DNA from 3 places in the Clostridium estertheticum genome. Region 1 is predicted to be linked to each of the others. Evidence: riboswitches for the same ligand, from Rfam matches in the RefSeq annotation. Region 1 holds a riboswitch; each other region holds the start of a gene.
The links. Region 1 has a riboswitch for S-adenosylmethionine ahead of A7L45_RS06980 (cofactor-independent phosphoglycerate mutase). Riboswitches for the same ligand answer to the same signal wherever they lie in the genome.
Positions count from the first base shown of each region.

Region 2: linked by a shared signal. The riboswitch ahead of metK (methionine adenosyltransferase) and the one ahead of A7L45_RS06980 (cofactor-independent phosphoglycerate mutase) in region 1 are both predicted to bind S-adenosylmethionine.
Region 3: linked by a shared signal. The riboswitch ahead of A7L45_RS05075 (O-acetylhomoserine aminocarboxypropyltransferase/cysteine synthase family protein) and the one ahead of A7L45_RS06980 (cofactor-independent phosphoglycerate mutase) in region 1 are both predicted to bind S-adenosylmethionine.

Region 1 is NZ_CP015756.1:1,492,663-1,497,659, reverse strand. Features, by position in the region: gene thrC (threonine synthase) at 1-488, opposite strand, end outside; gene A7L45_RS06980 (cofactor-independent phosphoglycerate mutase) at 529-1,746, opposite strand; SAM riboswitch class I at 1,889-1,995, opposite strand; gene A7L45_RS06975 (vitamin B12 dependent-methionine synthase activation domain-containing protein) at 2,142-2,804, shown strand; gene A7L45_RS06970 (homocysteine S-methyltransferase family protein) at 2,785-4,997, shown strand, end outside.
Region 2 is NZ_CP015756.1:262,448-267,444, forward strand. Features, by position in the region: gene mreB (rod shape-determining protein) at 1-841, shown strand, start outside; gene yyaC (spore protease YyaC) at 955-1,518, opposite strand; gene A7L45_RS01260 (hypothetical protein) at 1,680-2,279, shown strand; tRNA gene A7L45_RS01265 (tRNA-Thr) at 2,476-2,547, shown strand; tRNA gene A7L45_RS01270 (tRNA-Tyr) at 2,556-2,640, shown strand; tRNA gene A7L45_RS01275 (tRNA-Val) at 2,663-2,738, shown strand; tRNA gene A7L45_RS01280 (tRNA-Thr) at 2,770-2,844, shown strand; tRNA gene A7L45_RS01285 (tRNA-Tyr) at 2,850-2,934, shown strand; SAM riboswitch class I at 3,040-3,142, shown strand; gene metK (methionine adenosyltransferase) at 3,229-4,404, shown strand; gene recD2 (SF1B family DNA helicase RecD2) at 4,627-4,997, shown strand, end outside.
Region 3 is NZ_CP015756.1:1,064,055-1,069,051, reverse strand. Features, by position in the region: gene yjeM (glutamate/gamma-aminobutyrate family transporter YjeM) at 1-47, shown strand, start outside; gene ybaK (Cys-tRNA(Pro) deacylase) at 111-581, opposite strand; gene A7L45_RS05080 (hypothetical protein) at 779-1,441, opposite strand; SAM riboswitch class I at 1,662-1,772, shown strand; gene A7L45_RS05075 (O-acetylhomoserine aminocarboxypropyltransferase/cysteine synthase family protein) at 1,939-3,225, shown strand; gene metA (homoserine O-acetyltransferase MetA) at 3,293-4,210, shown strand; gene A7L45_RS05065 (nitroreductase family protein) at 4,283-4,897, opposite strand.

The sequences.
Region 1 (4,997 bases):
ATTTTTGTACCATCTACATTTGCAAAACCCTCAAGTGCAGCTTTACCTGTATCCCCAGATGTTGCAGTAAGAATAACCATTTCTTTATTTATGTTTAATTTCTTTACTGCATTTTTTAATAAATAAGGTAATATTGATAAAGCCATATCTTTAAATGCTAAAGTTGGTCCATGATATAATTCTAGAAAATAATTTTCTCCATGTTTTACTAGTGGTGCAATAACTGGTGTATCAAATTTTTCATCATATGCCTTTTCTATAGACTCTAATAAATCTTTTTCATCATAATCAGTTAAAAATTCCTTCATTATAGTAAATGCTAATTTTTTATAATCCATTTCCCTCAATTCTTCAAGGCTTATATTAAGTTTTGGTATTGATGTTGGTACAAAAAGACCACCATCTTCGCTAAGACCTCTTGCAATAGCTTCTGCTGATTTCACTAGTTTTTCATTTCCACGAGTACTCTTATAATATATTTGCTTCATAATATTATTCCTCCTATTTCATCTTTTATATTAATTTCTCTTATTTTCCGCCTTTTATAAAATAATCCATTAACTTATATCCTTCTGGAAAATACAAACCTGTCTCTTTCGCCGTAAATTCATTATAAGTGTCACTTCCACTTTCTTTTTCATCATTGCTTTGGTATATTAAAAATGGCACAGGATCACTTGTATGTGTCCTAAGAGATAGAGGTGTTGGATGATCTGGAAGTATTATCATTTTATAATCTTCACCTAATTTCTCCATCTCATCTTTAATAACCTGTACTATCTGGTTATCTATAAACTCTATAGCTTTATATTTATTTTCTATTTCACACCTATGTCCACATTCATCAGGAGCCTCAATATGAACATAAACAAAATCATTTCCCTTTTTCAATTCTTCAAGAGCTGCTTTTGCTTTCCCCTTAAAGTTAGTATGAATATTTCCAGTGGCACCTTCTACCTCAATAACATCCATTCCTGCACACATACCAATTCCTTTTACTAAATCAACTGCTGAAATTACAGAACCTTTTAAATTATATTTTTTATAAAAGCTAGATAAGAGTGGTTTTTTTCCTTCTCCCCAAATCCATATTGAATTGGCTGGTTTAAGCCCTCTTGCAACTCTCTTTTTATTTATATCGTGATTTGATAAAAATTTATTGCTTTTCTTTGTCATTGAATCGAATATCTCGCTACCTATCCCTTTCGGCATATAGTCTTTTACCTTTTGACCTAGTATATCGTGAGGTGGTGTAAGTGTCCATGAATAAGGCCCCTTGTCCCATATTATTAAATGCCTATAACTAATCCCTGGATAAAACTTAATAGACTCAGTCTCTAAATACTCACTTAAATCTTTTATTAATACCCTTGCCTCGTCCGTTGTAATTTCATCCGAACTATGATCAAGCATAATCTTTTCCTCATATGGCCCGCCTTCCGACACTGTTACCAAATTGCATCTAAATGTAACGTCTGTATCTAACATTGTGATTCCCATACTTGCTGCCTCGAAAGGTGAACGACCACTATAATACACAGCTGTATCATATCCAAAAACAGTCATATTTGCTGTATCGCTTCCTGCTGGCATACCATTTGGAACGGTTTTAACTAAGCCTTGCAAACCATGCTTTGCCATATAGTCCATAGCAGGCGTCTTTGCATATTGAAGAGGTGTTTTATTATCTAGTTCCTTAACTGGATAATCTGCCATTCCATCACCGAGTACTACGATATACTTCATATTAACACTCCTTTATTGCTTATTGTATAAATCTTTTTAATTATTCAAATTTTCTAATAATTTTTTTTATTTTAATCCTATTAAAAAAACTGCCTTCAAGTAAGAAAGCAGTTTTCTGTATTACTATACATAAAAAACTGATTTCTTATTATTCAGAACTATGTTCTGCAGGAATTGACACCATTACATCAAAAAAATGTCGGTTGTCGGGTTTCATAGGGCCAGTCCCTCCACCTCTCTAAATAAGAAATTTATTAAATTATTTTTTTTATTGTAACTCATACAGATATAAATGTCAATGCAAACCTAGGCCTATTTAATGTTATTAATAAATATAATATTTGCAATTATCGTATTTATACCTTATTCTAGTATAAAACTAAGTGGAGGCTACTATGGAAATCGATAAAAATGAAGTTTTAAGATATTTGGGATATAAAAACCAAAAGATAGATAAAAATATGACAAATTTAATTGATGAATGCACAAGAGAAATAATTGATATAAGCGAAGCTAGTTCAGTATATGAAATTTTTGATATTGAAAGAAAAAATGGTTTTCTTTTTCTATTAGGTAGCACTTTAGTTTTAAAAGATAATGATATAAAAGATCTTCTAATAAACTCTGACAAGTGCGTCGTTATGGCTGCGACTCTCGGAACGGCTGTGGATAGCAGACTAGCCTACTACTCAAGATTTGATATAACAAAGGGTGTAATTATGGATGCCTGCGCAAGCACAGCAATAGAGTATGTTTGTGATGATCTCCAAGATGAAATCATGAAAAATTCATTAAAAGAAGACCTATATATTACAACTAGATATAGTCCAGGTTATGGAGACTTCGCTATTGATAATGGAGTCGAAATACTAAATGTATTGGATGCATATAAAAAAATAGGACTATCTATTACTGAAAATAGTATAATGCTTCCAAGGAAATCTGTAACCGCACTTATAGGCCTTAGTAAGACTAAAAATTTAAAAAAGCGTACTGGATGCGCAAGTTGTAAAAATGTAGGTTGTGAATTCAGAAAGGATGGTGGATGTTGTGAATAAAAAAATAAATTTTAATGATTTTTTATTATTTGATGGTGCTATGGGAACAATGCTCCAAAAATATGGAATTAAAAGGGGTGAATTACCCGAAAGTTATAATGTATTGCACCCAGAAATCATAGAAAAAATACATTTAGAATACCTAGGTGTAGGTAGTGATGTCATAACCACCAATACTTTTGGTGCAAATAGATATAAACTTAAAAATACATTATACAGTGTGGAAGATATTGTTGGAAGTGCTGTAAGGATAGCAAGAAGTGCTGCTAAAGATAAACTTGTTGCACTTGATATTGGGCCCATAGGTCAATTGATGGAGCCACTTGGAACATTATCATTTAATGATGCCTATGATACTTTTGCTGAGCAAATTATAATTGGTGCAAGAGAAGGTGCAGATATAATAATAATCGAGACAATGTCAGATATTTATGAGGCCAAAGCCGCCATTCTTGCAGCAAAGGAAAATAGTAGTCTGCCAGTTATATGTACAATGTCTTATCAGGATAATGGAAGAACATTAACTGGTACGGACCCAATAACTATGGTTAATGTAATTCAAAGCCTTGGAGTAGATGCACTTGGCGTAAATTGCTCTCTCGGACCAAATGAAATGCTTCCAATAATTACAGAAATACTTAAGTACTCAAGTATACCAGTTATAGTTCAACCTAATGCTGGTCTTCCTAAACTTAAAAACGGAGAAGCATTTTATGATGTTAACGCACATGAGTTTGCACAGTACGCAAAAATCATGGCAGAGATGGGTGTTACAATATTAGGTGGTTGCTGTGGAACCACAAGTCAGCACATAAAAGATATATCTGATATGTTAAAAGATTTGAAACCTGTAAAACATGATGTTAAAAAATTTACAGCTGTTAGTTCGCCTTCCTTAACAGTAGTACTTGGAGAAGATATAAGAGTTATTGGCGAGCGAATAAATCCTACAGGCAAAAAAAAGCTTAAAGAAGCATTAAAAAATAATAATTTGGACTATATACTACAAGAAGGCATAAATCAAAGAGATGCAGGAGCAGATATACTAGATGTTAATGTAGGACTTCCGGAAATTGACGAGCTCGCAGTTATGGTTGAAACTATTAAAGAGCTACAAAGCATTGTTAATCTTCCACTTCAAATTGATAGTGTACGGCCTGATGTAATTGAAGCAGCAGTTAGAATCTATAACGGGAAACCACTAATAAATTCTGTTAATGGTAAAGATGAAACAATGGAATCAGTATTTCCAATAGTTAAAAAATATGGTGCATGTGTAATTGGACTTACCATTGATGAGGATGGAATTCCCTCTACAGCTGAAGGTAGACTTAAGGTAGCTCAAAAAATTGTTAAAAGAGCAGCCGAATACGGAATAGATAAATCAGATATTATTATAGATTGTCTTGTTTTAACTGCCTCTGCTCAACAAAGCGAGGTTAAAGAAACTATTAGAGCCGTGCAGCTTGTTAAAAACACACTAGGCGTTAAAACTACTCTTGGTGTAAGTAATGTATCCTTTGGTTTACCTCGTAGGGGAATATTAAATAGAACCTTCCTTGCTGCTGCCTTAACTGCTGGACTTGATGCTCCAATACTCAATCCTCTATCTGAGGATATGATGTCCACGATTAATGCATTTAATGTTTTATGGAATAATGACATAGCATCAAAAAAATATATAGATATTTACTCAACCTATGAGGGAAAACAGACAAGTAAAGAAATTACTACAAATAAAGATTTAAAGAGCATCATTATTGATGGTATGAAGGAAGAAGCTTCAAAAATAACAAAAGAGCTCCTAAAAACTATGACTGAAATGGAAGTTGTAAATAACTATTTAATCCCCTCACTTGATATTGTAGGCCAAAAATATGAAAGTGGAGAAATATTTCTTCCCCAATTGTTACAATCTGCAGATACAGTAAAAAAATCTTTCCAGATAATTAAAGAAAGAATGATGGCAAGTACTGAGAAAAAAATTAGTAAAGGTACAATCGTTCTTGCAACTGTCCGTGGAGACATTCACGATATTGGTAAAAATATAGTTAAAATTCTACTCGAAAATTATGGATTTGATGTAATAGATCTTGGAAAAGATGTACACGAGGATGTTGTTGTAGACGCAGTACGTAATGGTAATATTAAATTAGTTGGTTTAAGTGCACTTATGACCACCACTGTTAGAAG
Region 2 (4,997 bases), 1.2 Mb from region 1:
AATACGTCCTATGAGGGACGGTGTTATTTCAGATTATGATATAACTGAAAAAATGTTAAAACACTTTATAAAGAAGGCTTGTGGTAAAAGAAGATTATCCGCTCCAAGGGTTGTGATTTGCGTCCCTTGTGAGTCAACTGAAGTGGAAAGAAGAGCAGTCGAAGATGCAGCTAGAAATGCAGGAGCTAAAAAAGTTCAACTTATAGAGGAACCTTTAGCGGCAGCGATAGGAGCTGGACTCGACATTAGTAAAGCAAGTGGTAATATGGTTATTGATATTGGTGGAGGTACTACCGATATTGCGGTTATTTCTTTAGGAGGCATGGTCGTACGTGAATCTATTAAAGTAGCTGGAGACAGGTTTGATGAAAATATCATAAAATATATTAGGAAAAAGCATAAATTAATGATTGGAGAGAGAACTGCAGAGGATTTAAAAATCAACATAGGTTGTGCTTATAGACAAGATGAAGAGGAAAGCATGGAGATAAGAGGAAGGGACTTAGTTACAGGTCTTCCGAAAAATCTGGCAGTAACATCCGAGGAAATGAGAGAAGCTTTAAAAGAGGCAGTATCGCAAATAGCGGGATGTGCACATTCAGTGTTAGAAAAAACACCGCCTGAGTTATCGGCGGATATAGCTGATAAAGGTATAATTATGACTGGTGGAGGTTCATTGTTAAAGGGACTCGACAAATTAATACAAGAGGTTACTAAGGTTCCAGTATATTTGGCTGAGGACCCGATATCATGTGTAGCACTCGGAACAGGTAAAGTATTGGATTACGTGGATAAATTAGGTAATTCATTTGGTGGATATAACAATTATTTATCAAAGTAAAAAGTGTAAACAAGCTATAAAAATAAGCAATACAATTATTCTAATAATTGTATTGCTTATTTTTATATATTTTAAAAAAATTAAAACATTATTAATTATTATAGATAAAGTAATTAGAGCATGTTAATAGGAATTAAATTGTTTTGATCAGTGGTAAGTGAGTATAAATAATATGAATGTATAAGGGATCTACTTAAAACATTAGCAATTTCCATTACTAAACTAAGTCTTATGTTTCTATTAGTGAATAATTCACTATCATTACTTGAATCTACTATACCAACTAATGAGATATTGCCTACTTTAGGAAGGTTTTTACCTACGCCTTTACCAGGATGGATTGGATAATTCCTAGCTTGGATTTCACCAATATTTGCAATATCGCCGAGACAAGCATCAACACCTATGATAGTGCAGTTTGGATGTTTAGCGTTTATTTCAGATAACTTACTATCTATGTTTAAGGCATGAATTGGATTATCTATAGTGCCATAAACGGGTAATGGAAAGGAACTATTCTTTAAAAAGGTACCAACCAAAGGTCCAAGGCAATCACCTATACATCTATCGGTACCTATGCAAACGACTAGAGTGTTTTTGTCAATATAGTCTTTTAGAAAATTAGAAATTGTATAGTATGCTAAAGGGTCTTTATAATGGGTTTTAGCTTTGCTCAAGAAATATACCTCCTTGCATTTCTGCCTTTGAAAAACAATTCTTATTTATTTTCCTATGAATCATTTATATGAATAAACTCCCAGCATTATTATTATAAAGAATAAAAAAATCATTAATTGGCAAATAATCTATATATAATAATTATTTGGGGTGATATTTTATGAAAAGAATTAATTCGTTATTCATTATTATATTCTCAACTTTAGTAAGTGTGATTAGCATGGTTTCATATCATTACTATGTTAATAATTTGCATAAACCTGAGGTGGCTGAGTATACAAAACATTCTAATTCAAGAACAACTAATAATGATGGGGTTAAAGTGCTTATAAGGGATAATATGCAGGATAAAAAATTGAGTAGTAATTATAAAAAAGAAGAAGAAAAGGTGAGCGGTAGTAGCTCAAATGTAATTTCATCAGATCTAGATACTAAAAAAAATGAGGAGGAGAAGGATAGTCTAGAAAATTATTATAAGTATATAGAAAAAAATGAAAAAGCAGTTTTTAAAGTATCCGCATCAAAAATAGAAGAAAATTTAACTACTTCTGATAAAATCAAGTTATTGTATGTAAGTATGAAGTTAGATAAAGAGGAGTATAAGAAAGTGAAGGAATATTTATATGCTAAAGATGTTGAGGGAGGGGTTCTTAAAGCACTTAAATTATTGAAAAAAGATTTATCGGAAAAAGAATATGACAAAGTTCGGAAAGTTGCTGGAAGGTTTATAGATATGAACTTGGCAGAAGAACTGAATTAACTATATTTAGGTAGGTTATATAAAAAAACTCTTGAATAATAAAAAGTTGTATTAGCGTTTAATACTGAGTAAATATGAGAATGATATAGTAATGTAGAGAAGAAGTCGTTTATTTAAGGAAAATAAATTTGTAATTTATTTTTTTAAGTTGTATAATAATCCTTGTCGACACGGCAAAACGATATATTAATAATGTGCTGGCATGGCTCAACGGTAGAGCAGCTGACTTGTAATCAGCAGGTTGTAGGTTCAATTCCTATTGCCAGCTTCACATATGGAGGAGTTCCCGAGTGGCCAAAGGGGGCAGACTGTAAATCTGTTACGTAATGTTTCGATGGTTCGAATCCATCCTCCTCCACCATTTATCGTGTTTATTTAATTCTGGGAGCATAGCTCAGCTGGGAGAGCATCTGCCTTACAAGCAGAGGGTCACAGGTTCGAACCCTGTTGTTCCCACCATAACAATTTTTTTATAATCGAATAAGTATATGCTAGCATGGCTCAACGGTAGAGCAGCTGACTTGTAATCAGCAGGTTGTAGGTTCAATTCCTATTGCTAGCTCCACATATGGAGGAGTTCCCGAGTGGCCAAAGGGGGCAGACTGTAAATCTGTTACGTAATGTTTCGATGGTTCGAATCCATCCTCCTCCACCAAAAGACATCAATAGATGTCTTTTTTTACTTATTTAATCTAAAAGAATTGATATGTTGACACTGCTGATTGCATGTGGTAGTATAATGAAAACTTAATATTGATAACTCTTATCAAGAGAGGTGGAGGGAAAAAGGCCCTATGAAACCCGGCAACCGGTGCTATGCACCATGGTGCCAATTCCTGCAGTTATAATCTGCAAGATAAGGGAGATGGATAAAACACCTCTTCTTATTTTTGGAAGGGGTTTTATTTTTATAAAAAATTATTATTTAGCATTAGAAAGGAGAATTAATATGAAAAGATTATTCACATCAGAATCAGTTACAGAAGGACATCCAGATAAAATTTGTGACCAAATTTCAGATGCTGTACTTGATGCTATATTAGAACAAGATCCTTACGCTAGAGTTGCTTGTGAAACTGCAGTTACTACTGGAATGGTATTGGTTATGGGAGAGATAACAACTAATTGTTATGTAGATGTTCCTAAAGTTGTTAGAAATACTATTGAAGGTATAGGATACACTAGAGCGAAATATGGTTTCGATGCTAGTACATGCGCAGTAATTACATCTATTAATGAACAATCATCAGATATAGCTATGGGTGTTGATGAAGACTTAGAGTCTAAGGAAGGCCGTACATCGAAAGTTGATTCAATAGGCGCTGGAGATCAAGGTATGATGTTTGGGTTTGCCACTAATGAGACACCAGAGTATATGCCTCTTCCAATTTCTATGGCACATAGATTAGCAAGAAGATTAAGTGAAGTAAGGAAAGATGGTACATTAAAATACTTGAGACCAGATGGAAAAACTCAAGTTACTGTAGAGTATGAAGACAATAAACCAGTTAGAATAGATACTATTGTTATTTCAACTCAACATGGAGTAGAAGCAACTCATGATCAAATTGAAAAAGATTTAATAGAAAACGTAATAAAGCCAATAGTTCCAAGTGAATTATTAGATGAAAATACGAAATATTATATAAATCCTACAGGTAGATTTGTTATCGGAGGACCACAAGGTGATTCTGGTTTAACAGGAAGAAAAATAATAGTTGATACTTATGGAGGATCTGGTAGACATGGCGGTGGATGTTTCTCAGGAAAAGATCCAACGAAAGTTGATAGATCAGCTGCATATGCTGCAAGATGGGTTGCTAAAAATTTAGTAGCTGCAGGGGTTTCAGATAAATTAGAAATTCAGTTAGCTTATGCTATAGGTGTAGCCAAGCCAGTATCTATAGAAGCAGAAACTTTTGGAACAGGAAAAATTTCTGACGATAAAATAGTTGCAATAATCGAAAAAGTATTTGATTTAAGACCAGCTGTTATTATAAGAGAATTAGATCTTAGAAAACCTATTTATAAACAAGTAGCAGCTTATGGACATTTTGGAAGAAATGATTTGGATTTAAGTTGGGAAAAATTAAATAAGGTTGATGAAATAAAAAAATATTTATAATATAAGTAAAAAAGGATGACAATTAATAATTGTTATCCTTCTTTTGCGTATATAATTATTAATTTTAAAGTAAAACAATTATAAAACCATATTTATTATGCAATTTATGGATTATTAATTAGAATTTTGATAAAACTTAAGATAGAGGTATACTATTGATAAAAGTTGTATAACACATATGATATAATATTATTATATAAATTTATAAATAGGGGAGATTTTATGTCAGAAATACAAGGAACAATCGAAGATATAGTATTTCATAATGAAGACAATGGATATATGATTGCTCATTTAAATGATAATAAAAAACAAATAACCGTGGTTGGCGTTGTGCCATATATAAGTGAAGGTCAGAATCTGAAGTTAACTGGAGAGTGGGTCAATCATCCTCAATTTGGTAAACAATTTAAGATAGTCCAATGTGAGGAAATTATACCTAGCTCACTTATGGGTATAGAAAAATATTTATCTTCAGGAGTTATTCAGGGAATAGGACCTGTAACTGCTAAAAAAATAGTACAGCGCTTTGGCGAAGATACTATGAATATATTAGATAATGAGATAGAAAAATTAAAAGAAATTGATGGTAT
Region 3 (4,997 bases), 430 kb from region 1:
CAATAATAATATATTGGATCTATGAATGGAGATATATAAACAAATAACTAAAAAGTAAAAAAGATGATTTCTATATTAGTTAGAAACCATCTTTTTTTATTTTTTTAGGTTTACTTTATTAAATCAGCAAACTCACCATCTACGATATCTTTTAATAAGTTCGGGTTTAACTCTATTTGAAATCCTATTTTCCCAGCACTTACAATTATCTTATCTATTTCAAGTGCTCCTTTGTCAATAAATGTTTTATACTTTTTCTTCATACCTATGGGTGAACACCCACCTCTAATATATCCTGTACACTTTTGTAGATCTCTAAGGTCTAACATTTCTATGCTCTTTTCATTAGTTACTCTAGCTACTTTTTTAAAATCTATTTCTTGTCTGACAGGAATCACAATAACATAAATTTCTTTAGAATTTGCATGTGTAACTATGGTTTTATATAGGTATTTTTCATCTCTACCTATCTTCTTTGCCACAGATATCCCATCTACTTTATCATCTTTAACCTCATAGGTCATAACATTATATTCTATATTCATTTTATCTAAAATACGCATAACATTTGTTTTTATCATTGTTATCCCCTTTGTTTAAATTTATTTATAACATAAATTATTTCGTGGTTCTCTTCATTATATCCTCTTTCTGTCCCATCTGCACTAATACTCATAAGTATGTGTACTTTACATAAAAAAAACTGCCAACATGCTTCAGCAGTTTTTTAGAATATAATAATAACTTAACTTATAATACTTAATAAAATTTAATCATATTAATATCCGTAATTATAGCCTCTGCCTCCAAGTAAAGTTCCGATAATTAATATTCTAGCTATATCTTGAAGTCCCCCACCGCTGAAGCGACGTCTTCTCCTCATCATATCATCACCATCACCATCATCTCTGCAATCATCCTCATCATAATCATCCTTATGGTGCTCTTTGTACTTGTCAGCTATTTCTTTACAGACATGATCCATTTCCTCCTTGCTAGGGCAATACATCTTTCCATGTCTTGCAACCATCATATCGCAATGATGCTTTACCATCGGATGCATCCTATGGTAAACCTTAGGGTACATGCTTTTTAACTCATCATCATCTTCCTCACACATAGGCATATTCATCATTGGCATGTTCATCATTGGCATGTTCATCATGGACATATTCATCATAGGCATATTCGCCATAGGCATATTTCCCATAGGCATATTCCCCATTGGCATATTTCCCATTGGCATATTCGCCATAGGCATATCCTCCATTTCCATATCCTCCATTGGCATATTCTCCATTGGCATATTCATCATAGGCATATTCATCATGGGCATATTCATCATGGGCATATTCATCATGGGCATATTCATCATGGGCATATTCATCATAGACATACATTGTCCAAGATTTTCACAATTTTTACAACGATAATCGTACATAAGTACCTCCAAAATAATATTTATACTTTATATTATTCTATTTCCATTGTTTTGTTACCGCGAGCAGTACTTATTTGTTATAATATCACATTTACCTTTTATCTAGTTTTTAATCGACAATTTATTTTATTTCTGTACATATTAGTCTGTAAATTTGTTTTTAGACTATTGACAATATTCAATAAAAGCTTTATCATATCTTTAACAACTTAATACAAAATACTTATCAAGAGAGGTAGAGGGACTGGCCCGATGATACCCGACAACCAGCATTTATAGCGAAATGCAATGGTGTCAATTCCATCAGATTGTAAAATCTGAAAGATAAGGAAGATAGCAAATTTTATTATACAATTTTATTGTTTATTAAAGTTAATCGTGCTGCTTTCCTTATAGGAGAGTTGCTTTTTTTTTATAAACCTTTACGTATAAAAAACGAACATATATTTACAGTATAATTCAATAAATTAAAAATAATATTAAAGAGGAGAATTAATATGAGTGAGAGAAAATTAAGTTTCGAAACATTACAGGTACATGCAGGACAAGTCCCAGACCCTACTACTGGTTCAAGAGCAGTTCCAATTTATCAAACATCATCTTTTGTCTTTAAAAATGCAGATCATGCAGCAAATTTATTTCAATTAAAAGAGCCAGGTAATGTATATGCAAGAATAATGAATCCGACTACTGATGTTTTCGAAAAGAGGGTAGCTGCTCTTGAAGGTGGCGTTGCTGGACTTGCTACAGCTTCCGGACTAGCTGCAATATTCTATGCAATACTTAATGTAGCTAGCTGTGGCGATGAAATCGTAACTGCAAGTACACTCTATGGTGGTACTTATGAATTATTTAATGTTACACTTAGGAAACTTGGAATTAACGTAATATTTGTAGACCCAGATGATCCTGAAAACTTTAGAAAAGCAATAACAAACAAGACAAAAGCACTTTACGGTGAAACAATAGGGAATCCAAAAATAAATATTTTAGATATAGAAGCAGTAGCAAAAATCGCACACGAAAATAAAATACCACTTATTATTGACAGTACATTTGCAACTCCTTTCCTATGCCGTCCAATTGAATTTGGTGCTGATATAGTTATCCACTCCGCAACAAAGTTTATTGGTGGACATGGAACTACTATTGGTGGAATTATAGTTGATGGTGGTAAGTTTGATTGGAGGGCAAGCGGTAAGTTTCCTGATTTTACAACGCCTGATAAAAGCTACAATGGACTCGTATATGCAGACCTCGGTGCACCAGCATTTGCTTTAAAAGCTAGAGTTCAGCTTCTACGAAATACTGGCGCTACTCTTAGTCCCCAAAGTGCATTTTTATTTCTTCAGGGACTTGAATCATTGTCTTTAAGAGTTGAGAGGCACGTTTCAAACGCTAGAGCCGTAGTTGAATTCTTAAGTAAGCATCCAAGTGTTTCATGGATAAATTACCCAGAGCTCGAAGGAAGTAAATACAAAGATTTATCTAAAAAATATCTACCAAAAGGCGCAGGTTCAATATTTACTTTTGGAATAAAAGGCGGACTTGAGGCAGGAAAGAAATTTATTAACAGTGTAGAGTTATTCTCACTACTTGCAAATGTTGCTGATGCAAAATCACTTGTAATTCATCCTTCAAGCACAACTCACGCAGAGCTCAATGAGCAAGAACAAAAGGCTGCTGGAGTTACTACAGATTTGATAAGACTTTCAATTGGTGTAGAAGGTATTGATGACATTATATACGATTTAAATCAAGCCCTAGAAAAAGCAGTTAAATAGTCACAAAAATAATTTATGAATCTGTCATATTATAATACGCAAGATGCATTACCTAAGGAGGATTTAGATGCCAATAAAAATACCAGACAATCTTCCAGCATATAAGACTCTAAATAAAGAAAATGTTTTTACTATTACAGAAGACTGCGCATTTCATCAAGATATTAGGCCATTAAAAATTATAATTTTAAACCTAATGCCTACAAAGATTGATACAGAAACGCAACTTCTAAGACTTCTTGGTAACTCACCACTTCAGATTGATATAGTGCTTCTTCACCCAGAAAGTCATGACAGCAAAAATATATCACCTGAACATTTAATTAAATTTTACAATACTTTTGATGAAATAAAAGATTCTAAATTTGATGGAATGATAATAACAGGAGCACCTATTGAAAATGTTCCTTTTGAAGAAGTAGATTACTGGGATGAGCTAAAAAAAATCATGGACTGGAGCGTGCGCAATGTATTCTCCACCCTACATATTTGTTGGGGTGCGCAAGCTGGGCTTTATTATCATTATGGAGTTCAAAAACATAAACTATGCAAAAAACTGTTTGGAGTATTTAAACATACGGCAACGCAGAAGAATGTTAGGCTATTGACTGGATTTGACGATGAGTTTTATGTTCCGCATTCAAGGCATTCTGAAATAAAGAAAGTTGATATTGATAAAGTCGATGAACTTAAAATTATATCAGAATCAGATGAATCAGGAATTTACATTGTATCAGCGAAAAAAGGACGGCAGATTTTTATAACAGGACATTCAGAATATGATCCATTAACGCTCAAAACAGAATATGATAGAGATATCGCAAATGGTTTAAATATTGATGTACCAAAAAATTATTATCCACAAGATGATCCAACTAAAACACCTATTGTAAAATGGAGAGGTCATTCAAGTTTACTCTTTTCAAATTGGTTAAACTATTACGTTTACCAAGAAACCCCATATAATCTGGTGTATTTAGAATAATAACAAAAGCGGCCCACAATCTATGGCGCCGCTTTTGTTATTACAATCTATTAAATTATAATTTAAAATATTTTAAACTTCTTTAACTATCTCATCGTACCCTCTTCTATATGCTCTTGGGTAAAGTGTATTACTCTCATCTAAGTGACCAAGTGAAATTAGCATAACTACAGTCTTATTCTCATCAAGTTCAAATTCTTTTCGTACACCTTCAAAGTCCATTCCGCTCATTGCATGAGAATCAACTCCAAGACTCTTAGCTGCATACATTATAGACATTGCGAGCAATCCTGCGTTACTTTCAGCAAACTTTAATTTATTTTCGTTTGATGTGCCGTATAAACCAGCTGCCATTCCTTGTGTACCTGCTAATTTTTCTTTATCTCCACCCATTAACTTTAACATATCATTCCAAGTAGGGTTTGATGCTTCATATCCTGTTTTGTTACCTACTATAATTAAAGTAACTGGAGCTTCTAATATCTTAGGTTGAGCTGCAAATTTATGCAATCTTTCTTTACCCTCTTTAGATTTTACTGCTATAATCTCCCAAGGTTGAAGATTAAATGCTGATGGTGCTAGAACCGCAAGGTTAATTATATCTTTAAGTAATCCAGCCTCCACACCTTTATTAGTATCAAAAAAATTAATAGCTCTTCTACCTTCATAAACTTCTTTTAAATTCATTTAAATTCCCCCGATTTCTTTTATTTATCACATTATCTATTAGTAATAATTATTATATACTTTATATTATTATACTATTACTATCTCAGCAATATGTCAA